One region of the Pseudomonas sp. StFLB209 genome, then DNA from elsewhere that is predicted to be linked to it. Evidence: predicted binding sites of a transcription regulator. Region 1 holds the regulator's gene; each other region holds the start of a gene.
The links. Region 1 encodes LexA, which represses DNA repair genes until DNA is damaged. Its sites were predicted from a motif close to CTGTNTNNNNANACAG; they were not measured.
Positions count from the first base shown of each region.

Region 2: the regulator LexA is predicted to act here: its motif matches at 4,833-4,848, upstream of imuA (translesion DNA synthesis-associated protein ImuA).
Region 3: the regulator LexA is predicted to act here: its motif matches at 2,009-2,024, upstream of recN (DNA repair protein RecN).

Region 1 covers NZ_AP014637.1:6,187,849-6,195,560, reverse strand. The annotation lists gene fadA (acetyl-CoA C-acyltransferase FadA) at 1-654, shown strand, start outside; gene PSCI_RS27505 (DUF1653 domain-containing protein) at 755-991, shown strand; gene topA (type I DNA topoisomerase) at 1,107-3,719, shown strand; gene PSCI_RS27495 (DUF6586 family protein) at 3,799-4,326, shown strand; gene PSCI_RS27490 (hypothetical protein) at 4,394-4,630, shown strand; gene sulA (SOS-induced cell division inhibitor SulA) at 4,645-5,115, opposite strand; gene lexA (transcriptional repressor LexA) at 5,127-5,738, opposite strand; gene PSCI_RS27475 (TetR/AcrR family transcriptional regulator) at 5,968-6,687, shown strand; gene nagZ (beta-N-acetylhexosaminidase) at 6,771-7,712, shown strand, end outside.
Region 2 covers NZ_AP014637.1:5,050,064-5,057,775, reverse strand. The annotation lists gene PSCI_RS22705 (error-prone DNA polymerase) at 1-2,767, opposite strand, end outside; gene PSCI_RS22700 (Y-family DNA polymerase) at 2,764-4,173, opposite strand; gene imuA (translesion DNA synthesis-associated protein ImuA) at 4,180-4,812, opposite strand; gene PSCI_RS22690 (PucR family transcriptional regulator) at 4,966-6,426, shown strand; gene PSCI_RS22685 (cupin domain-containing protein) at 6,401-6,751, opposite strand; gene PSCI_RS22680 (NAD(P)/FAD-dependent oxidoreductase) at 6,766-7,712, opposite strand, start outside.
Region 3 covers NZ_AP014637.1:3,100,614-3,108,325, forward strand. The annotation lists gene fur (ferric iron uptake transcriptional regulator) at 1-238, shown strand, start outside; gene recN (DNA repair protein RecN) at 312-1,985, opposite strand; gene grpE (nucleotide exchange factor GrpE) at 2,245-2,808, shown strand; gene dnaK (molecular chaperone DnaK) at 2,910-4,826, shown strand; gene dnaJ (molecular chaperone DnaJ) at 5,153-6,286, shown strand; gene dapB (4-hydroxy-tetrahydrodipicolinate reductase) at 6,348-7,151, shown strand; gene carA (glutamine-hydrolyzing carbamoyl-phosphate synthase small subunit) at 7,402-7,712, shown strand, end outside.

The DNA.
Region 1 (7,712 bases):
CGCTCTCACCAACTGGCCCACAAGGCCACTGTGGAGGGGCGTTTCAAGGACGAGATCATTCCGATGCAGGGCTATGACGAAGACGGTTTCCTCAAGGTGTTTGCTCAGGATGAAACCATTCGTCCCGAGACCACTCTGGAAGGCCTGGCAGCCTTGAAGCCAGCCTTCAACCCCAAGGGCGGCACCGTGACCGCCGGTACCAGTTCGCAGATTACTGACGGCGCGTCATGCATGATCGTAATGTCTGCCCAGCGTGCCAAAGACCTGGGGCTGGAGCCGTTGGCGGTGATCCGTTCGATGGCGGTGGCCGGCGTAGACCCCGCGATCATGGGCTACGGACCTGTACCTGCGACGCAGAAGGCGCTCAAGCGTGCCGGCCTGTCGATTGCTGATATCGACTTCTTCGAGCTCAACGAAGCGTTCGCGGCGCAGGCGCTGCCGGTGCTCAAGGACCTGAAAGTGCTCGACAAGATGAACGAGAAGGTTAACCTGCATGGCGGCGCGATTGCTTTGGGTCACCCGTTCGGTTGTTCCGGTGCGCGGATCTCGGGCACCTTGCTCAACGTCATGAAACAAAATGGCGGCCGCTTGGGTGTGGCAACCATGTGTATTGGTCTGGGTCAGGGTATTTCCACCGTCTTCGAGCGGGTCTGATTCATCCTGATTGCATTGGCCGGGGCCTTGTGCCCCGGCTTTTGCGTTTTATCGACGGCATTTTTTTCAAAATATGTAATTTTTTTCCGGGGATTACCGCATGCACTTGCAACCAGGACTTTATCGTCATTACAAAGGGCCGCAGTACCGCGTTTTCAGCGTCGCGCGGCACTCTGAGACCGAAGAGTACGTGGTCTTTTATCAAGCGCTGTACGGGGACTACGGTATGTGGGTAAGACCTCTGACAATGTTTCAGGAAACTGTCGAGGTTGACGGCGAGCGCGTGCCGCGCTTTGCTTTGGTCCAGGCCGAAGAAAGTCTTTTTTCCAGGCCGTGAGGCGCAACGCTACCATTGGCGCGGCTTGACCTCACTCTGTAGCCACTATATATAGCGATGCCTTTACAGGCTCGCGTCTGTCTTTCATTTATCGTATTCAGGAATTTTCTGATCCATGGGCAAATCGCTGGTCATCGTGGAATCCCCGGCTAAGGCCAAGACCATCAACAAGTATTTGGGCAACCAGTACGTGGTGAAGTCGAGTATCGGCCATATCCGTGACCTGCCCACCAGCGGTTCGGCCAGTGCCTCCAAGGAGCCTGCTGCCAAGCGTGGCAAGGCGGTTGCCGGCGATGCTCCGGCGCTGAGCCCCAAGGAAAAGGCCCGTCGCCAGCTGGTGGCGCGAATGGGCGTTGATCCCGATCAGGGCTGGAAAGCCAAGTACGAGATTCTGCCGGGCAAGGAAAAGGTCATCGAAGAGCTGCGCAAGCTGGCCAAGGATGCCGACACCATTTACCTGGCAACGGACTTGGACCGCGAAGGGGAAGCCATTGCCTGGCACCTGCGCGAGGCCATCGGTGGTGATGATGAGCGCTACAAGCGCGTGGTGTTCAACGAGATCACCAAAAAAGCCATCCAGGAAGCCTTCTCCGAGCCTGGCGAACTGGATATCGCCCGGGTCAATGCCCAGCAGGCGCGTCGCTTTCTCGACCGTGTCGTTGGTTACATGGTTTCGCCGCTGCTCTGGGCCAAGGTTGCTCGCGGCCTGTCGGCCGGTCGGGTCCAGTCGGTAGCGGTCAAACTGGTGGTTGAGCGTGAGCGCGAAATCCGCGCCTTCAACCCGGAAGAGTATTGGGAAGTGCATGCCGACCTGGGCACCGCCAAGGGCGCCAAAGTGCGCTTTGAGGTGGCCCGCGAGAACGGCGAGGCTTTCAAACCGCTTAACGAAGCCCAGGCCATGGCGGCACTGGAGAAGCTCAAGGCCTCCAGCTACAGCATTGCCAAGCGCGAAGACAAGCCGACCAGCAGCAAGCCTTCTGCGCCATTCATCACCTCGACCCTGCAGCAGGCTGCCAGCAACCGCCTGGGCTTCGGCGTGAAGAAGACCATGATGATGGCCCAGCGTCTTTACGAAGCGGGCTACATCACCTATATGCGTACCGACTCGACCAACCTGTCGGCCGATGCGGTGAGCATGGCGCGCAGCTACATCGAGAGCGAGTTCGGCAAGAAATACCTGCCTGATGCGCCGAATGTCTACAGCAGCAAGGAAGGCGCCCAGGAGGCGCACGAAGCGATCCGTCCTTCGGACGTCAACACCCACCCCAGCAAGCTGTCGGGCATGGAGCGTGACGCCGAGCGCCTGTATGAGCTGATCTGGCGCCAGTTCGTGGCCTGCCAGATGCCACCGGCGCAATACCTGTCGACCACTGTCAGCGTGACTGCCGGTAGCTTCGAGCTGCGGGCCAAGGGGCGTATTCTCAAGTTCGACGGTTACACCAAGGTCTTGCCGCAGATCGCCAAGCCGGGTGACGACGGTGTGCTGCCTGACATGGGTGAGGGCGAGAAGCTCGACTTGCTGGGTATCGACCCCAGCCAGCACTTTACCAAGCCGCCAGCGCGCTTCTCTGAAGCCAGCCTGGTCAAGGAGATGGAAAAGCGCGGTATCGGTCGTCCATCGACTTATGCGGCGATCATCTCGACCATTCAGGATCGCGGCTATGTGACCCTGCACAACCGGCGTTTCTATTCCGAAAAGATGGGCGATATCGTCACCGAGCGCCTGAGCGAAAGCTTTTCCAATCTGATGGACTACGGCTTTACCGCCGGTATGGAAGAGAATCTCGACGACGTTGCCCAGGGTGAGCGGGACTGGAAAAACGTGCTGGACGAGTTCTACGAGGACTTCCAGACCAAGCTGAAAGTCGCCGAGGCGCCTGAGGGCGGCATGCGTGCCAACCAGCCGGTGATGACTGATATCCCTTGCAAGACTTGTGGCCGCCCGATGCAGATCCGCACTGCGTCCACCGGCGTGTTTCTTGGCTGTTCGGGCTACAGCCTGCCGCCTAAGGAACGCTGCAAGGCAACCGTCAACCTGACGCCGGGCGACGAGATTGCCGATGACGATGAGGGTGAATCGGAGTCGCGGGTACTGCGCGGCAAGCACCGTTGCCCGATCTGCAGCACGGCGATGGATGCCTACCTGCTCGATGAAAAGCACAAGTTGCACATTTGCGGTAACAACCCAGATTGCACCGGCTATGAAATCGAAGAGGGCACTTACCGGATCAAGGGCTACGAAGGCCCGAGCCTGGAATGCGACAAGTGCGGCAGTGAAATGCAGCTCAAGACCGGTCGCTTCGGCAAGTTTTTCGGTTGCACCAACGCCGAGTGCAAGAACACCCGCAAGCTGCTCAAGAGCGGCGAGGCGGCGCCGCCGAAGATGGACCCGGTGAAGATGCCGGAGCTCAAGTGCGAGAAGGTCGACGACACCTACATCTTGCGCGACGGTGCTTCAGGTCTGTTCCTGGCTGCCAGCCAGTTCCCGAAAAATCGCGAAACCCGTGCGCCATTGGTGCTGGAACTGGTGCCGCATAAACAGGAAATCGATCCGAAGTATCATTTCCTGTGTGATGCGCCGGTCAAGGACCCTGATGGCCGCCCGGCGGTTGTGCGCTACAGCCGCAAGACCAAGGAGCAGTATGTCCAGACCGAAGTGGACGGCAAGCCGACTGGCTGGCGCGCGTTCCACGATGGCAACGCCTGGAAGGTCGAAGACAAGCGTTGATCGAAATCCCCTTGCCAGCCAGGCAAGGGGGTTTTTGCTTTGATCGGTTTTTCGCCAACGCTGCAAGGGAGGTTTTGACATGGCCCAAGAACTTTACACCCGCACCAACCAGAAGATTTTCTTCGCCGGCCTGGCTCTGGAAACCCTGGGCAAGGCTGAGCAAGGCCAGGCCATGAATGCCCAGGCGCAGATCCAGGCTGGCCGTGAAACTGTGTTGTTTCATCTGTACGGCGCTTTGCTGGGCCTGTGTCACGAGATCGCCGGTTACTACCGCCTGCCGCAAGCCGGGGCACCACGCGCCGAACTGTTGCTGGCGCCTGAGGTGCTGGAAAGCGTTGCCATCCCTGAGCTGGGCGAGTTGATCGAGCTGGCGCAGAACCGGCATACCTGGCTGGGTCAATTGTTGGTGGCCTATGCAGCGTTGTTCGAGCCGCCACGTGCGCCGGTCAAGCCCAAGGGCGATGTCACCCAGCCGATCATCCAGGCAGTGAATCTGGATGATGAGCCAGAGCCGGAGCAGGGCTTGACCCGTGACGAGCTGGAAAGCTGGCGGCAATCGATCAAGTCACTGGCGGTGCGTTTTCGCCAGGGGATGAACGAGTTCTGATACAAGCTTGATGTACGCATCAGTGCAGGCTGTTACACTGCCCGCCTTTCGCGGAGTATTTGTACTGATGCCTACCTCTTTTCTTGAAATTGTCGAGCTTCCTGACGGCCGTATCGAGCTGCGTCGTGCCGAGGATGAGGGCTCGCTGGTCACTCTGAACTTTTCGGAGGACGCCAAGGTGTTTCTGCAAGGTCAGCACGTTGAAGTCGCCAAAGCCATGTTGAGCGTCGGCGTGCAGATGGCCGGCCGTCTGGCCGAAGGTGTGCTGGAAAAAGAAGAAGACGGACCCCGGGTTCTGCATTGAGGCCCGTCGGGCGATCAGCCCAATCGGATATTCAGGCTTTGCGCTTCACCGATACGGGCCGCAGCCGTCAGCTGTTGCCGTGCAGCTGCGCTGAGGGGATTGAGCCAGCTCACCACTGTGTGACTGCGCCCCAGCCGTAATGCCTCGCGAGCAAGTGCCAGAGCGGTTTGTGTGCCGCGGGGCTGCAGAATCAGGATTCTCTCCCGGTTCAGGCCCGCCTCACGTAGCCATGCCTGGGTCAGGCTGGCAGGCGGAGCGATCAGGCTGAGCCAGCGTGGATCCTGCTCCTCACTCAAATCTCTAAGAATTGGCGCCAGCAGGCTCAGGCAGCTTCCGGCCGCTCCACGCAATGACACTTCGCTGAACACCTGCGGTGCCGTCTCCCGGAATGCCTGGGGCAGCTCCTGCAGGGAAGGGGCGATGGGCTGGGCCAGGAATGCTTCGAACAGTGGTAATTGGGTGTGAGGGGCCGGATGAAACTGCATGGTGTTCTCCCTTAGCGGCGCAGCACGCCGACGCTCAAGCCTTCGATGACCAGTTCCTGCTCCTTGAGATCGACCTCGATAGGCGCGAACTCAGGGTTTTCAGCAATCAGCCAGACCTTGTTGCCTTCGCGTTTGAAGCGCTTGACTGTGACTTCGTCACCGATCCGGGCTACCACGATCTGCCCGTTGCGTGCTTCGCGAGTGGTGTGTACTGCCAGCAGGTCGCCGTCGAGGATGCCGACGTCCTTCATGCTCATGCCGTGGACGCGCAACAGGTAGTCGGCGCTTGGATGAAAGAAGGTCGGGTTGATGTTGCATGACTCCTCGATGTGCTGCTGGGCGAGGATCGGTGCGCCGGCGGCAACCCTGCCGATGATGGGCAGGCTGCTGTCGTCGGCCTGGCGGGCTTCGAAACCTGGGATGCGGATGCCTCGCGAGGCGCCCGGCGTCATCTCGATGGCGCCTTTGCGGGCCAGGGCCTTGAGGTGTTCTTCAGCGGCATTCGGTGATTTGAAGCCGAGCTTCTGGGCTATCTCCGCCCGGGTTGGCGGGTAGCCGTTGTCTTCGAGGCAACGTTTGATGAAGTCCAGGATTTCGGCCTGGCGGGGCGTCAGTTTGATCATGTCGTGCGCTCTGTCTTTTTGTACAGTGACTGGGATTATATACAGTGAAGGCGGCTTGGCAATCATGCTTTTGAATCTTTGTGCCGAACGGCCAGGCGCATGGCTGGATGGATCGCTCGTCGGCGTGGCTTGAATGCGTGACTGTTCAGCCACAAAATGAACCGCCCGCTTGACAAACCGCCTGCCTGAAACGTATGTTTCAAACGATTGTTTTGTCAGGCAGAGAGCCATGGCCCAGTCGGAAACCGTAGAACGTATTCTTGATGCTGCCGAACAGTTGTTCGCCGAGAAGGGCTTCGCCGAGACGTCCTTGCGCCTGATCACCAGCAAGGCGTCGGTCAACCTCGCAGCGGTCAATTATCATTTCGGCTCCAAAAAAGCCTTGATCCAGGCAGTGTTCTCGCGCTTTCTCGGGCCGTTCTGCGCGAGCCTTGAGCGTGAGCTGGAGCGCCGTCAGGCCCAGCCGGAGCACAAGCCTGACCTTGAGGAACTGCTGGGTATCCTGGTCGAGCAGGCCATGGCGGTGCAGCCGCGCAGCGGTAACGACCTGTCGATCTTCATGCGCCTGCTTGGCCTGGCGTTCAGCCAGAGCCAGGGGCATCTGCGGCGTTACCTTGAAGACATGTACGGCAAGGTGTTTCGCCGGTATATGGTGCTGGTCAATGAGGCCGCGCCATGCATTCCACCGATCGAGCTGTTCTGGCGCGTTCACTTCATGCTCGGTGCTGCGGCATTCAGCATGTCGGGCATCAAGGCGCTGCGGGCCATTTCCGAGAATGACTTCGGCATCAATACCTCGATCGAGCAGGTCATGCGCCTGATGGTGCCGTTTCTGGCGGCCGGCATGCGTGCGCAAACCGGCGTCACTGATCCGCAGATGATCGCCGCCCAGCTCAGGCCGCGCAGCAAGGTCGCTGCGGTAACCAACACCGCCGCGGTCAAGGCCTGAGTACGGCTGCGTTGCACCGGGCTGCAGGATCAAGCACCATGCCGGCTTGATCCAAGGTAATGGTGTTTTCTATGAGTTCTGGCCTGCAAGGCTCCTTGATGGTCGATGTCGCCGGTACCTGGCTGACTGCTGAAGACCGTCATCTACTGCGCCAACCGCAAATCGGTGGCCTGATTGTTTTTGCCCGCAATATCGAGCATCCACGCCAGGTTCGTGAACTGAGTGCGTCGATTCGCGCTGTGCGTCCGGACCTGCTGCTGGCGGTGGATCAGGAAGGCGGACGCGTTCAGCGTCTGCGTCAAGGGTTCGTGCGTCTGCCGGCCATGCGCGCCATTTCTGCCTGTCCGGATGCCGAGGCGCTGGCAGCCCATTGCGGCTGGCTGATGGCGACCGAGGTGCTGGCGGTGGGCCTGGACCTGAGCTTCGCCCCCGTTCTTGACCTGGATCATGAGCGCAGTGCGGTGGTCGGCACCCGCTCGTTCGAAGGTGATCCGGAACGTGCCGCGCAACTGGCAGGTGCCTTCATCCGGGGTATGAATGAAGCCGGTATGGCGGCGACCGGCAAGCATTTTCCGGGGCATGGCTGGGCTGAGGCGGACTCGCACGTCGCGATCCCCAACGATGAACGCAGCCTGGACAGTATCCGTGCCCAGGACCTGGTGCCTTTTGCCCGCCTGAGCCAGAAATTGGCCGCGGTGATGCCCGCCCATGTGATTTATCCGCAGGTCGACAACCAGCCGGCGGGCTTTTCCCGGCGCTGGCTGCAAGATATTCTGCGCGGTGAGCTGGGCTTCGATGGGGTGATTTTCAGTGATGACCTGTCGATGGCTGGCGCCCATGTGGTGGGCGACGCTGCCAGCCGGATCGAAGCGGCGCTGAGCGCCGGTTGTGACATGGGGCTGGTGTGCAACGATCGCGCCAGCGCTGAACTTGCCCTGAGCGCCGCGCAGCGCCTCAAGGTCAAGCCCTCGCCCCGGCTGGCGCGCATGCGTGGCCAGAGCCATGCCAGCACCGACTACCGCAGC
Region 2 (7,712 bases), 1.1 Mb from region 1:
GGTCGCGGGAGCTTCTGGCCCGCAGGCTACGCAAGGTATCGCGTAGCAGCGCCAGTGGGTGTGGGCCAAGGGTGGTGCCGGTGCGGGCGTAGTCGGCGTACATGTTCTGCACCACACTGGGGGCCGGAATGACCACAGGGTCCTCCGGCACCGGACTGTCGAACAGCGGCAGTGAGGGTTGCACGGCGGCAATAGCCCAGAGCGCCAGGTGGCGGTTGTCGGCCAACTGGCGCAAGGCGTTGGCTTCGGCCAGGCAGTGGCGGGCCTTGTGATCCAGTTGAGCGCGCAGGCACAGGTCGCTGATATCCCTGAAAGCGCTGGCCTTGCGAGCCTGTTCGATCTGCCGGGCGACGGGTTCTGGCAGGCCGCGCACCATACGCAAGCCCAGCCGAATTGCGGGTTGCGGCTGGTCAAGTTGTTCAAGGCTGCAATCCCAACTGCTGACCGTGACATCCACCGGACGTACTTCAATGCCGTGGCGGCGGGCGTCTTGCAGCACCTGGTCAGGAGAATAAAACCCCATCGGCCAGCTATTGATCAGGGCGCAGGCGTAGGCCGCCGGTTCATGGCACTTGAGCCAGCAACTGGCGTAGGTAAGCAGGGCAAAGCTGGCGGCGTGGGACTCGGGAAAGCCGTAACTGCCAAAGCCCTTGATCTGCTCGAAGATGCGTGCGGCGAATTCTTCGGTATAGCCATTGTTGAGCATCCCTTCACGCAACCGTATCTGGTGCGGCTCCAGCCCGCCATGGCGTTTCCAGGCGGCCATGGAACGGCGCAGTTCATCGGCCTCGCCGGGGGTGTAGCCGGCGGCGACGATAGCCAGGCTCATGACCTGTTCCTGGAACAGCGGCACGCCCAGGGTGCGTTCAAACACGGGTATCAATTCGGGTTTGGGATAGGTGACTTTTTCCTTTTTGTGACGCCGACGCAGATAAGGATGCACCATATCGCCCTGGATCGGTCCCGGTCGCACGATCGCTACCTGAATCACCAGGTCATAGAACTTGCGTGGCCGCAGACGCGGCAGCATAGCCATCTGCGCCCGTGACTCGATCTGGAACACGCCCAACGTGTCAGCACGGCTGATCATGTCGTAGGTTGCCGGGTCTTCCTTTGGAATCGTCGCCAGCGTCAGATCATGACGTTGATGACGATGCAGCAATTCCAGGCAACGGCGAATCGCACTGAGCATACCCAGCGCCAGCACATCGACTTTCATCAGCCCCAGGGCGTCGATGTCATCCTTGTCCCACTGAATGATGGTCCGGTCGGGCATTGCCGCATTTTCCACCGGCACCAGCGTCGAGAGTGGCTGCTGCGAGATCACAAAGCCGCCCGGATGCTGCGACAGGTGCCGAGGAAAACCGATCAGTTGTTCGGTCAATGCCAGGACCATGCGCACCTGGCGGTTCTGCGGGTCGAAGCCGGCCTCAATGAAGCGCTCCAGCGGCGGCAGGCTGTCACTCCAGCGGCTGCAGCATTTAGCCAGGGCGGCGATCTGATCGGCAGGCCAGCCCAGCGCCTTGGCCACATCCCGAATGGCTCCGGTGACATGGTAAGTGCTGGCCACGGCGGTGAGGGCGGCGCGTTCGCGGCCGTAGCGATTGAACACGTACTGGATCACCTCTTCGCGGCGTTCGTGCTCGAAATCCACGTCGATATCCGGCGGTTCATTGCGCTCGCGGGAGATGAACCGCTCGAACAGCATCTCCATGCGCGTGGGGTCCAGTTCGGTGATGCCCAAGGCGTAACAGACCGCCGAGTTGGCCGCCGAGCCACGCCCCTGGCAGAGAATGTTCTGGCCACGGGCAAAGTGAACAATGTCGTGCACCGTGAGAAAGTAACTCTCGTATTGCAGTTCGATGATCAGCTCGAGTTCTTTGTCGATCTGTTGACTGATCGGTTCAGGTACGCCGGCTGGCCAACGCCATTGACAGCCGTTCCAGGTCAGCTCGCGTAACCAACTGGCAGCGGTCTTGCCCTGCGGCACCACTTCATGGGGATATTCGTAACGCAGCTCATCGAGCTGAAAAGTGCACTGCGCGGCGATTTTGACCGACTCGTCCAATAATGCCTGAGGGTAAAGACTCTGCAGCACCGGTACTGCCCGCAGGTGGCGTTCGCCATTCGGGAACAGCCGATAGCCGGCCTCGCTGACCGTACAGTGCTGGCCGATGGCAGTCAGGGTGTCTTGCAGCGCCCGTCGGCCGCGGGCATGCATATGCACATCGCCGCTGGCCACCAGCGGCAGTTGCAGTCGCGCCCCCAACTGCTGCAGGTCGGCCAGTTGCCGCGCATCATCTGCGCCGTGGTGCAGTTGCACACTGATCCAGCAAGCGTCAGGAAACATCGACGCGACCCATCGTCCGTGTGCCTCACAGGCCCGCGGGCCTGGCACCCACAGCGTAATGATGCCCTCAGTGGTCGCGGCAAAATCGGCCTGGCCCAGTGCATAGCAGCCCTTGCGGCTACGCCGCCGGGCCAGCGTGACCAGCTTGCAGATGTTCTGGTAACCGGTCAGGTCACGGGCCAGCAGCACAAGTTTGATGCCTTCGCTGAGTTGCACTTCGATGCCGGTGATCAACTGCACGCCACTGGCTTTGGCCGCCTGCCAGGCACGCACAATACCGGCCAGTGAACACTCATCGGTGATGGCCAGGGCCTGGTAACCAAGCTGGGCAGCCCGCTCGAACAGCTCTTTGGCACTGGAAGCGCCACGCTGAAAGCTGAAGTTGGACAGGCAGTGCAGCTCGGCATAGCGGCTCATGAAAACCAGCCGTGCAGTTGCAGCGGCCCCTCACAGCCTGCGTCACGAAAAGCCCAGCCACGCTGGCCATCGCGGGTTTGCACCACGTAATAGTCGCGGCGCACATCGCCGCCGTCCCACCAGCCGGACTCGATACGTTCAGGGCCGGCCAGGATCTGCACGCTGTCATCGTTCAGGGTTGAGGGTTCGCTAAGCAGCCAGCCAGGACGCGGCGCATCAATGGCTGAGGGCAGGGCGCCCGGTTCGACAGACCAGGCATGCTCGGGACGATGATCGGCGCGCGGGTGCAGCTCCCGTACCGAGCCGTCGCCAAGCCGCGCCCGTAGCCGCTCGCGCAAGGGCTCCCAGGCTTGCAACTGCTGGGGCCGCTCGTTGAACAGCGGCTGATGTTGCGGGGCAAATGTCGGCAATTGTTCGGCCAGCAAACGCACCGCCAGCACCGCGGCGGGTAGCCGTTGCTGCTCCAGCCGGCCACGGGTCAGCTCGAAGAGCATGCCTGCGTCGCGTTCGGCACTGAGCAAACCGACCGGCACCTGTGTAGCCGGGTGGCTGCGATGCTCAAGATGCAGTACGAAGCGCTGCACGCCACAGTCGCGACCGGCAAGATAGGCCGCCAGGTCACCGGTCAGGCGGCGTAACGGGAACAGCAAGGCCTGATGGGAGTCGACCTCGAAATTCAACTCGATGCGCGCATCGAACACATCCGGGGGGCTATAGAAGGTCAAGGCCAGGGCGCGCCGACCGCTTAGCCGGTCGAGTTGCTGCAGCACCTCGGGGGCAAAACGGCGGGCCAGGCCGTCACGCGGCAAGGCCAGCACCTGACGAAGCTGGCGCAACCCCATGCGCGCGAGGGTATTGACGGCATCAATGGGCAGGCCGACGCGCTCTATGGGCAGCAGGTCGAGGGTCTGCGCCAGCCGTTGTGCGTCCCAAACCGCCAGACCGTCTCGGCCATTGGCCAGTACCCGGGCGGCGGCCGGGTTGGGCGCGGCACTTATGCGATGGACAAAACCCAACGCAGCCAACTCTTCACGCAGGCGCGCTTGCAGTTTTGGCCAGGGGCCGAACAGACCCAGGCTCGACTGCACTTCCAGCAGCAGGCAACGCGGATAATGCAGGCTGACCTGCGCACTGAAACCATAGGCCCAGGCCGCCAGAAATTGCTGCGAAGCTTCAATCTGTGAAACATCGTAATCGGCCATGGCAAAGCCGCTGGCCAGGCTTTGCGCGGCGGTCAGTGACTGGCCCGCTCGCAAGCCCAGAGCCCGCGCTGCCGGGTTGACCGCTTGCAGCACCCGGCGCTGCGCAGGCCCACTGAGCAGCACCAGCGGCTGATCGCTATCGGCACGCTGGCGTAGCACGCCGTCCATGGCCAGTTGCGGGAACAGAATGCAGGCCCAGAGCATGACCGCTTACTGCCAGGCCAATGCTAGAGCACTCAACGGGATCGGCTTGGGTGGCGCGATACCCCCACGGCACTTGAGCACCCGCAGTTGATCAGGCGCAGCCTCTACCGCCAGGCGCAAGGCCGCCGGGGAGGGATTGATGGCCTCTTCCAGTGGCCGATAGGCAAACGCCAGGGTCTGTCCGGTTTCTGCCGCCACCTGCAAGCGCCGCAATGAGCGGTCGTCGGCCTGACGCAACCAGCACACAACCGCACCACAACTGCCCGAGCGCAGGCTTTGCTCGGCAGCCCACAGCGCGTCACGCCCCTGGGCCTGCACCAGGCTCAGGTAACCCAGCTCGATACCGGCCGCCGCCCAGGCGCGGGGGTAAGGCAAATGTGGCGGGCCAACCAGCACCACCCGTTCAGCGCGTTGAGTCAGCCGGGCGAGGGTGGGCCAGAGCAGGCGCAACTCACCGATGCCCTGGGCCGCCACCAGCAGTTCACTCAACGCCGCGACCGGCCAGCCGCCGCCGGGCAACAGGTTGTCCAGCGCCGCATGGCCGGTCGATGGACAAGCCGACGCCGCACTGTCGCTGGCCTGCCCGCGCCAGATACGACGGCTGTCGAAGAGACTTTCAAGTGAGACAACTGAGGGCATGGTGGTGGAAACCCCGGACACTGTATTTACATACAGTATTTGTCTCAGCCCCGGTCCAGGTCAAGCCGCAAGCGACAGATTGCCATGATGGCGACTGTGAAGCCGCGGCCGTGATCTTGTTATAGTGCGCGACTTACCCTGCTGGAGCCACGCATGCTGACGGTCCGCGATCTGCTATTGAACGAATCCCTTGGCATCAGCGCACTGGCCGGCTTCGCGGGCGTAGACCGCACGATCACCTGGGCACATACGGTCGATCTGTGCGATCCCTGGAAATGGGTGGCCGCTGGCAATCTGGTGATGACCACCGGCATCGGCCTGCCCACAGATGCCGGGCAACAGGTGCGCTGGCTGGAGCAACTGGCCGACAGCCAGGCCTGTGCGTTACTGGTGGCCCCGCGTGCGGATTCTCCGGCGCTCACCCCAGAGTTGCTCGAATGTGCCGAGCAGCTGGGTTTTGCGCTGCTCTCGGCCAGCTTCGAACTGGCCTTCGTCAAGCTGTCTCAGTTGATTATCGAGAGCGTGCTGCATACCCAGCGTGAGCGCCTGAGCACCAGTGAGCGCTTGTTTCAGACTTATGCCCAGGTGCTGCGCAAGAAACCGGATTTCGAGGGCCGCCTGACGCTGCTGGCCGATAGCCTGGGTCTTGATCTGCTGGTCGAGGATGCGGCCAGCGGGGTCCCCATCGTCGCATCGCGGCAAGTGGCAGTCTCAAGGTTGCTGGAGCGGGTCGCCATTCCAGGCATTGTGTCGGCCAATCTGGTCATCATTGCTCATGGCAAAAAGGTCTGGGGTGACCCTTTGCTGGTGCGCTCACTGGTCGGCCTGCTGAGTATCGAACTGGAGCGTCTGGCGATTGCGCGTGACGAACAGCGCGAAGCTGGCGCCACTCTGTTGCGCAATTTGATCACTGGCCAGATCGAACTGTCAGCAGCCCGGCCAATGCTGGAACGCCGTGGCCTGAGCGGGACGCTGGTGTGTATCGCACTGGAGCCGGGGCAGCAGGGGGTCTGGCATACAGAGACACTGCATCATGCGCCTGGTTTGCATCAGCCGGCGCCCTTACTGCTGGCTGACGAGGGGCTATTGCTGATGCTGGCCAATGATTCACCGGCACTGTTCGAGCAATGCCTGGCAAATCTGGGTGCGGGTACCCGGATAGGCATCAGCGGGCCGGCCAGTGTCGCGGCCGGAGTCACTGAAAGCCTTCGCCAGGCACGTCTGGCACTGGCTCAGGCACGTGAGTCAGGCCAGAGCATGCAGCGCTATGGTGAGGCGCAGCGTGTCACCGGCATGGCGCCCAAATCCCTCGCCGAAGCCCGCGCCTTGCTGGGGCATTACCTGGGGGCGTTGATCGAGCATGACCGCAGCCAGGACGGTGAACTGCTCAAGACCCTGGCCGCATTTCTTGGCAACGATGGCAACTGGAAAGCCAGCGCCTTTGAGCTGGGCATTCATCGCCAGACACTGGTCTACCGGATCAAACGGATCGAACAGCTCAGCGGTTTCTCAGCTACGACCACCCATGGCAGTGCGCAGCTGTGGATTGCCTTGCAGGCCGGGATCAGCACCGGCCTGCTGGAAGGTTTCAGTAAATGGCATAGACCTTCCTGACTGTTTCGATAACATCCCAGCGGCCGGTCCAGCCTGGCGGCAGGATGATCAGGTCTCCGGCGCCGACCTCCTTGACTTCACCGCTGGCGTCGTCGGTCAGCGTGGCGCGGCCGGCCAGGATGTATGTGAATTCGGTATCGGGACGATCAATCACCGGCCAGCCACCGGGCCGGCACTCCCAGATGCCGAGGTTGCCGGTGGCCAGTGGCGCCAGGGTCTGTATGGCGATCTGCGGATCGCCCCGGTCAGCGCCGCCCCGTTGTCCTTTGGGTTCCAGCGCGGCGGTAGACAGTTCGGCGGCCTTGAGAATGGTAAAAACAGGCATGGTGCGTTCCTTTTTCAATGAGCGCCCGTCAGCCGTTCCAGCAGCATGGCGGTACGCGAGGGTTTACGGGTCCAGCGCTCTTCGAGGTCACTGAAGTTGGCGGCGGCCAGGCCGCTGTTGATGCCCAACCAGCGCAAGGGCTCAGGCTCCCAGGCCGGCGAGCGATGGTTAACAAGGGGCAGGCGGTTAAGTTCATGGTCCTCGCCGAGGATCAGGTTGCGCAGCAGGCGACCAGCCAGGTTGCTGGTGGCCACGCCATCACCGACATAGTTGCCGGCCCAGGCCATACGGGTTTGAGGGTCAAGGCTGACGGTTGGACACCAGTCACGGGCCACGCCCAAAGCGCCGCCCCAGCGGTGAGTGATTCGTGCATCGACCAGGGCCGGGAAGAACTCCAGCAACGCGGCATGAATCTTCTGGTGGGTACTGTCTACCAGATCGGCGCTCTCGGGCATTTTCGAGCCCCATTGATAAGGCGCGCCGCGCCCGCCGAAAACCAGGCGCCCCTCGGCGGTGACCTGGCCATACACACGCAGGTGGCGCATGTCATTGAAGGCCCGGCGCACATCCAGACCCAGTTGCTGACGCAAGCCGAGCGGCAGCGGCTCGGTGGCCAGTACCAGCGAATACAGCGGGATCACCGAACGTTGCAGGCCCGGCTGTTGGGCGCTGAACGCCTCGGTTGCCCGTACCACGGTCTCGGCCTTGACCTCGCCTGCGATCGTTTGTACCCGGCCGGGATGGATCTGCAGGACTTCGCTGTGCTCATAAATCTTCGCCCCCATGCGTTCGACCAGACTGGCCAGGCCGCGCACCAGCTTGCCGGGATGGATCAGTGCGCAATGCTCGGTGAACAGGCCGCCTTGTACGTTTTCGACGTCCAGTAGCGCACGGGCTTTGGCGGTATTCAGGGCGTGCCATTGTTCGGGCAGGCCGAACTCTTTTGAAGCCTGCACCGCGC
Region 3 (7,712 bases), 3.1 Mb from region 1:
TGTTCTGACCCAATTCGAAGCGGCAGGTCTGGTGGTGCGCCACAACTTCGACGGCGGTCATGCGGTCTTCGAACTGGCAGACGGCGGCCACCACGACCATATGGTCAATGTGGACTCCGGTGAGGTCATCGAATTCTTCGACGAAGAAATCGAAGCCTTGCAAAAGGCCATCGTTGAGCGTCACGGCTTTGATCTGGTCGATCACAATCTGGTGCTCTACGTGCGCAAGAAAGCCTAAACCTTTCTTCGTACAGCAAAAAAGGCCCCTTGCCGATTCGTTCGGCAAGGGGCCTTTTGGTTTTTTGGGGCGTTCAGTTTTTCTGGCTGAGTATCATTTTCTTCGCATGGGCCAATGACTCCTTGGTCAGGTCAATACCGCCCAGCATCCGCGCCACCTCTTCGATGCGCTCGTGCTTGCCGAGCTTTGATACCGCAGTGCGCGTCGCATTGCTGTCACGGGCCTTGTGCACGAACAGGTGCTGATGGCCCTGCGCTGCCACCTGGGGCAGGTGGGTGACGGTGATGACCTGGCCGCGCTCGCCCAGGCGGCGCAGCAATTGACCAACAATTTCTGCCGTCGGGCCACCAATGCCCACGTCGACTTCATCGAATACCAGGGTAGGAATCCGCGAGGTCTGAGCGGTGATGACCTGAATGGCCAGGCTGATCCGTGACAGTTCACCGCCGGAAGCGACTTTTGATAAAGGCTTGAGTGGCTGACCCGGGTTGGCGCTGACCAGCAGTTCGACCTGTTCAAGGCCGTAAGGCAGCAGGTCAGCCCCGGTATTGGCCTTGAGCTCGATGTTGAAGCGGCCGCCGGGCATGCCCAGGCGGTGGATCTCCTGTTCCACTGCATGGGCCAGTTCGCTCGACGAGTGGCGCCGCAGGTCGCTCAGTTGCCGGGCTTTTTCCTGATAATGCCGGGCGTAGGCCGTCAGCTCGTTCTGCAGCCGCTCGATCGACTCGTCGCTGGCGTTGAGCGTTTCAATCTCATCGAGCAGCTTCTGATGCAGGGTAGCGACTTCATGGGGCTGGATACGATGTTTGCGTGCCAGGCTGTAGATGGCGTCCAGGCGCTCTTCGATCTGTTGAAGGCGGCCCGGATCGGCATCGAAGTGGTCGAGAAAACGATTGAGTTCGCCCACGGCCTCTTCAACCTGGATCTGGGCGCTGGACAGCAGGTCGGTGGCCTCATTGAGTGGTGTCGAATTGCCGCTCACGCTGGACAGGCGATTGAGGCTGTTGGTCAGGGCGTGCAGGACGTTGCCCGAGTCACTTTCGCTGCATTGTTCGATAACCTGACGGCAGATGCTCAGCAGGCTCTCGGCGTTGGTCAGGGTCTTTTGATCCTGCTCGAGCTGCTCGAGCTCGTTTTCACCAAGGCTGAGATTCTCCAGCTCTTCGAGTTGATAGCTGAGCAACTGGTGGCGCGCGCGTTGTTCATCACCTGAACTGGACAGGCGCTCCAGCTCGGCGCGTGTCTGGCGCCAGCGCTGCGAGGCCAGTTGTACCTGGCGGGCCAGATCGGTTGCGCCCGCATATTCGTCGAGCAGGCGCCGGTGAGTATCGCTTTTGAGCAGCGACTGGTGTTCATGCTGGCTGTGGATGTCGATCAACAGCTCGCCCAAGGCTTTCAAGTCGCCCTGTGGGCATGGCGTGCCGTTGATGTAGGCGCGTGAACGACCTTCAGCAGTGATGACCCGGCGCAGAATGCACAGTGCCTCGCCCTCCAGGTCTCGCTCCTTGAGCCAGGTCTGCGCCTCAGGGATCTTGCTCAGGTCGAACGTGGCCAAAATATCGGCCTTGTCGGCGCCAGGGCGAACCACGCCGCTGTCGGCGCGGTCACCGAGGGTGAGGCCCAGGGCGTCGAGCATGATCGACTTGCCGGCGCCGGTTTCACCCGTGATGACGCTCATGCCGCGATCAAGCTCCAGATCGAGGTGTTCGACGATGGCGTAGTTGTGTACCGAAAGATGAACCAGCATGCAGCGGCTCCAGAACGATTCTTCTGGTTATTTATACAGTGTTTTGTTTCGGCCTGACAATGCCCGTCTCCAATTCGTAATGACTGGTCGTCGGACAGGCCTGCAATTGCCTGATGCGCAAGGTGGATTGGCGGGCTGGCGGTTTTTGCTTTTTACCCTGCACTTCGTGGTGTGCTCCCCTTGAAGCTGGAAATTCCGCTCCCATATAAGGGGCAGAAGCGCGAGTTGGGATCGCGGACGTTTTGGAGAGGAGAGAAGTATGGCTGACGAACAGAATCTGGATACGCACGCTCAGGGGCAGGCCGCACAGGCTGAAGCCGGGGATGATCTGGCGACCCGCGTGCAAGTGCTCGAAGAGCAACTCGCCACCGCGCAGGACCAGTCCCTGCGAGCCGTTGCGGATCTGCAGAATGTCCGCCGCCGTGCCGAGCAGGACGTTGAAAAGGCGCACAAGTTTGCGCTGGAAAAATTCTCCGCCGACCTGTTGCCGATCATCGATAGCCTTGAGCGTGGCCTGGAGCTGTCCAACCCGGACGACCAGAGCATCCGTCCGATGCGTGAAGGCATCGAACTGACCCTCAAGATGTTTCAGGACACGCTCAAGCGCTATCAGCTGGAAGCCGTTGATCCGCATGGCCAGCCGTTCAATGCTGAACAGCACCAGGCGATGGCAATGGAAGAGAACGCCAACGTCGAGCCCAACACCGTACTCAAGGTCTTCCAGAAGGGCTATCAGCTCAATGGCCGCCTGCTGCGCCCGGCCATGGTCGTGGTCAGCAAGGCGCCTTCGCCGGCCACGCCCTCAATTAACGAGCAGGCTTGAAATCGTCCGGGCAGCCCCCATTTAAAGGTCAAGCGTTTAAGTGCTACCGCAATCTGTGAACCCGGTTGCGGCAACCAATCAAAAGTTTCGGGAGAGTCAAGATGGGCAAAATTATCGGTATCGACCTGGGGACCACCAACTCCTGCGTCTCGATTCTGGAAGGCGGCAACGTCAAGGTCATTGAAAACGCCGAAGGTGCGCGTACTACCCCTTCGATCATCGCCTACGCCAACGATGGCGAAATCCTGGTCGGTCAGTCGGCCAAGCGTCAGGCGGTCACCAACCCGCACAACACGCTGTACGCAGTAAAGCGTCTGATCGGCCGTCGTTTCGACGAGGGTGTCGTACAGAAAGACATCCAGATGGTCCCTTACAAGATCACCAAGGCTGACAACGGCGACGCGTGGGTTGAAGTCAATGGCCAGAAAATGGCTCCGCCACAGATCTCGGCTGAAATTCTCAAGAAGATGAAGAAAACCGCCGAAGACTACCTCGGCGAGACCGTGACTGAGGCGGTGATCACCGTTCCGGCCTACTTCAACGACAGCCAGCGTCAGGCGACCAAGGACGCCGGCCGTATTGCGGGTCTTGACGTCAAGCGGATCATCAACGAACCGACCGCAGCCGCGCTGGCATACGGTATGGACAAGGCCAAAGGCGACCACACGGTGATCGTTTATGACCTCGGTGGTGGTACCTTCGACGTATCGGTCATCGAGATCGCTGAAGTCGACGGCGAGCACCAGTTCGAAGTATTGGCCACCAACGGTGACACGTTCCTCGGTGGTGAGGACTTCGATATCCGTCTGATCGACTACCTCGTCGACGAATTCAAGAAAGAAAGCGGCATCAACCTCAAAGGTGATCCGCTGGCCATGCAGCGCCTGAAAGAAGCCGCTGAAAAAGCCAAGATCGAGCTGTCTTCCAGCACCCAGACCGACGTCAACCTGCCGTACATCACTGCAGACGCCACCGGTCCAAAGCACTTGAACGTGAAAATCTCGCGTTCCAAGCTGGAGTCGCTGGTTGAAGACCTGGTGCAGCGCACCATCGAGCCTTGCCGTACTGCTCTGAAAGATGCCGGTATCGACATCGGTGCGATCAACGACGTGATTCTGGTCGGTGGCCAGACCCGTATGCCGCTGGTGCAGAAGCTGGTTGCCGAGTTCTTCGGCAAGGAAGCTCGCAAGGACGTCAACCCGGACGAAGCTGTTGCCATGGGCGCCGCCATTCAGGGCGCGGTTCTGGCCGGTGACGTCAAAGACGTGCTGCTGCTGGACGTCAGCCCGCTGACCCTGGGTATCGAAACCATGGGTGGCGTGATGACTGCGCTGATCGAGAAGAACACCACCATCCCGACCAAGAAGTCGCAAGTGTTCTCTACCGCTGACGACAACCAGAACGCCGTGACCATTCACGTGCTGCAAGGTGAGCGCAAGCAGGCGACCCAGAACAAATCGCTGGGCAAGTTCGACCTGGCCGAGATTCCGCCGGCGCCACGTGGCGTTCCGCAAATCGAGGTGACCTTCGACATCGACGCCAACGGCATCCTGCACGTCGGCGCGAAAGACAAGGCTACCGGCAAGCAGCAGTCGATCGTGATCAAGGCCAACTCCGGTCTGTCCGAGGAAGAAATCCAGCAGATGGTGCGTGATGCCGAGGCTAATGCCGAGGAAGACCGCAAGTTCGAAGAGCTGGCCTCGGCCCGTAACCAGGGTGATGCGCTGGTGCATTCGACCCGCAAAATGATTGCCGACGCCGGTGACAAGGTCACTGCTGAAGAGAAAACTGCGGTAGAAGCGGCTGTCGCTGCGCTGGAAGTGGCAGTGAAGGGCGACGACAAGTCGGTCATCGATGCCAAGGTTGAAGAGCTGTCCAAGGTCTCTGCGCCAATCGCGCAGAAGATGTATGCCGAACAGGCTGAAGCTCCGGAAGCCGCTGCCAAGCCGGCTGAAGGCGCGGCCAAGGCTGATGACGTTGTCGACGCCGAGTTCGAAGAAGTCAAAGACCACAAGTAAGCGCAGGCTCACTTGCAACCCGGTTGACCGCTGTATCGCGGTCGCTGGTAGGATGTCGCCGCGCGGGAGCTTGCTCCCGCGTTGGCGTGTCTGGGATAGACGATTTTTTTATGGCTTGTGCGCTGTGCTGCGCAAGTCCTGTGGCAAGGCCGCGGTGCTCCTGCAGTGCGGCTTGTTCTGCCGCTTTTCGCGGCCCTTTGCGGCCGTTGAACGAAGACCAGGATCGTTGAATTGACGTGAGTTGGGTCCGGGCCTGTATTGGGCTCAACGAGTCTGGCCAGGCTCAGGAGGGTTTGGCCGGGCGTCCTCAAGAGTGCGGAAGAATTATGGCGAAGCGTGATTATTACGAAGTATTGGGGGTCGAGCGCGGCGCCAGCGAGGCCGAGCTGAAAAAAGCTTATCGCCGCCTGGCGATGAAGCATCACCCTGACCGTAACCCTGATGACAAAGCATCGGAAGAGCTTTTCAAAGAGGCCAACGAGGCCTACGAAGTGCTGTCCGATACCAGCAAGCGTGCGGCCTACGACCAGTACGGCCACGCCGGTGTCGACCCGAGCATGGGTGGCGGCGGTGGCGGCTTTGGTGCCGGTGGCGCGAACTTCTCGGATATTTTCGGTGATGTGTTCAGCGACTTCTTCGGTGGTGGCGGTCGTGGTGGCGCGCGTGGCGGTCCACAGCGCGGCAGCGACCTGCGCTACACCCTTGAGCTGAATCTGGAAGAAGCGGTTCGCGGTACAACCGTGAATATTCGTGTGCCGACGCTGGTCAATTGCAAGCCGTGCGACGGCAGCGGTGCCAAGAAAGGCTCCTCGCCTGTCACGTGTCCGACCTGTGGCGGCATTGGTCAGGTGCGCATGCAGCAAGGCTTCTTCTCGGTGCAGCAGACCTGCCCGCGCTGCCATGGCCAGGGCAAGATCATTTCTGATCCGTGCGATTCCTGCAATGGCGAAGGCCGGGTCGAAGAGTACAAGACCTTGTCGGTCAAAGTGCCTTCGGGGGTCGATACCGGCGATCGCATTCGCCTGTCTGGCGAAGGTGAGGCGGGGCCGCAAGGTGGTCCGAATGGCGATCTGTACGTTGTCATCAATGTTCGCGAGCACCCGATTTTCCAGCGCGATGGCAAGCATCTGTTCTGCGAAGTGCCAATCAGCTTCACTGATGCAGCCTTGGGCGGCGAGCTTGAAGTGCCGACTCTTGAAGGGCGGGTCAAGCTGAAGATTCCTGAGGGCACCCAGACCGGCAAGCAGTTCCGTCTGCGTGGCAAGGGTGTGGCTCCAGTGCGTGGCGGTGGTCCGGGTGACCTGATGTGTCGGGTCGCCGTCGAGACGCCGGTCAACCTCAGCAAGCGCCAGCGTGAATTGCTGGAAGAGTTCCGCGAGTCGCTGCAAAGCGACGAATCACATTCGCCCAAGGCCAGTGGCTGGTTCGAAGGTGTGAAGCGGTTCTTTGGCGACTTGTAAGGCCACCAACCAGAAGCCCTCGTGAGAGCGTCGCTTTCCCGAGGGCTGGCAGGAGCAGAATATGCGACGTATAGCTATTACCGGTGCCGCTGGGCGCATGGGCAAGATTCTTATCGAGGCGGTTGGTCAGGCGCAGGGTGCCGGGCTTACCGCAGCAGTTGATCGTCCTGACAGCACGCTGGTTGGTGCTGATGCCGGCGAGCTGGCTGGGCAGGGGCGCATTGGTGTGCCGCTGTCGGGCGACCTGGCTCGTGTGGCGGAAGAGTTTGATGTGCTGATCGACTTCACTCACCCATCGGTAACCCTGAAGAACCTGGCGTTTTGCCGCAAGGCTGGCAAGGCCATGGTCATCGGCACCACGGGTTTCAGCGCCGAAGAAAAGCAGCGTATCGAAGAGGCGGCCAAGGACATTCCGATTGTCTTTGCGGCCAACTACAGTGTCGGTGTCAACCTGTGCCTGAAGTTGCTGGATACCGCCGCGCGGGTGCTGGGGGATGAGGTCGATATCGAGATCAGCGAGGCGCACCATCGGCACAAGGTCGACGCACCGTCGGGTACCGCGCTGCGTATGGGTGAGGTGGTTGCCGCTGCGCTGGGCCGCGATCTCGATAAGGTGGCGGTGTATGGTCGTGAAGGCCAGACAGGCGCTCGTGATCGGCAGACCATTGGTTTTGCGACCACCCGTGCCGGTGACATTGTCGGTGATCATACCGTGCTGTTTGCCGCTGATGGCGAGCGTGTGGAGATTACCCACAAGGCTTCCAGCCGGATGACCTTTGCCCGTGGTGCGGTGCGTGCTGCGCTGTGGCTGGACGGCAAGATACCCGGCCTGTATGACATGCAGGACGTGCTCGAACTGCGTTGAACCGCTGTCACTTTTCGTGAAAAAAACAGGCCGTTCTTGATTCTTTGCTCAGTGATGGCCTTGTTTAACCAGTCTTGGGCCGATTGGTGGTAGACCAAAACAGCCCTTTTCTGTAAGCTACAGCTTTAGTGTGTCCACTAAAAGCGCGCAGATGAATCTATCCAAGAAAGCGGGGTGACGTATCGAAACGTCACTCCGCTTTTTTGCAACCTGCGAACGCCCTTTCAGGCTTTAACTACGGGAGGTCTTCTTGACTAAGCCAGCCATACTCGCCCTTGCTGATGGCAGCATTTTTCGCGGCGAAGCCATTGGAGCCGACGGCCAGACCGTTGGAGAGGTGGTGTTCAACACCGCAATGACCGGCTATCAGGAAATCCTTACCGATCCTTCCTATGCCCAACAAATCGTTACCCTGACCTACCCGCATGTCGGCAACACGGGCACCACGCCTGAAGACGCTGAGTCTGATCGTGTATGGTCGGCTGGCCTGGTCATTCGTGACCTGCCGCTGGTGGCCAGCAACTGGCGTAACAAGCTGTCGCTGCAAGACTATCTCAAGGC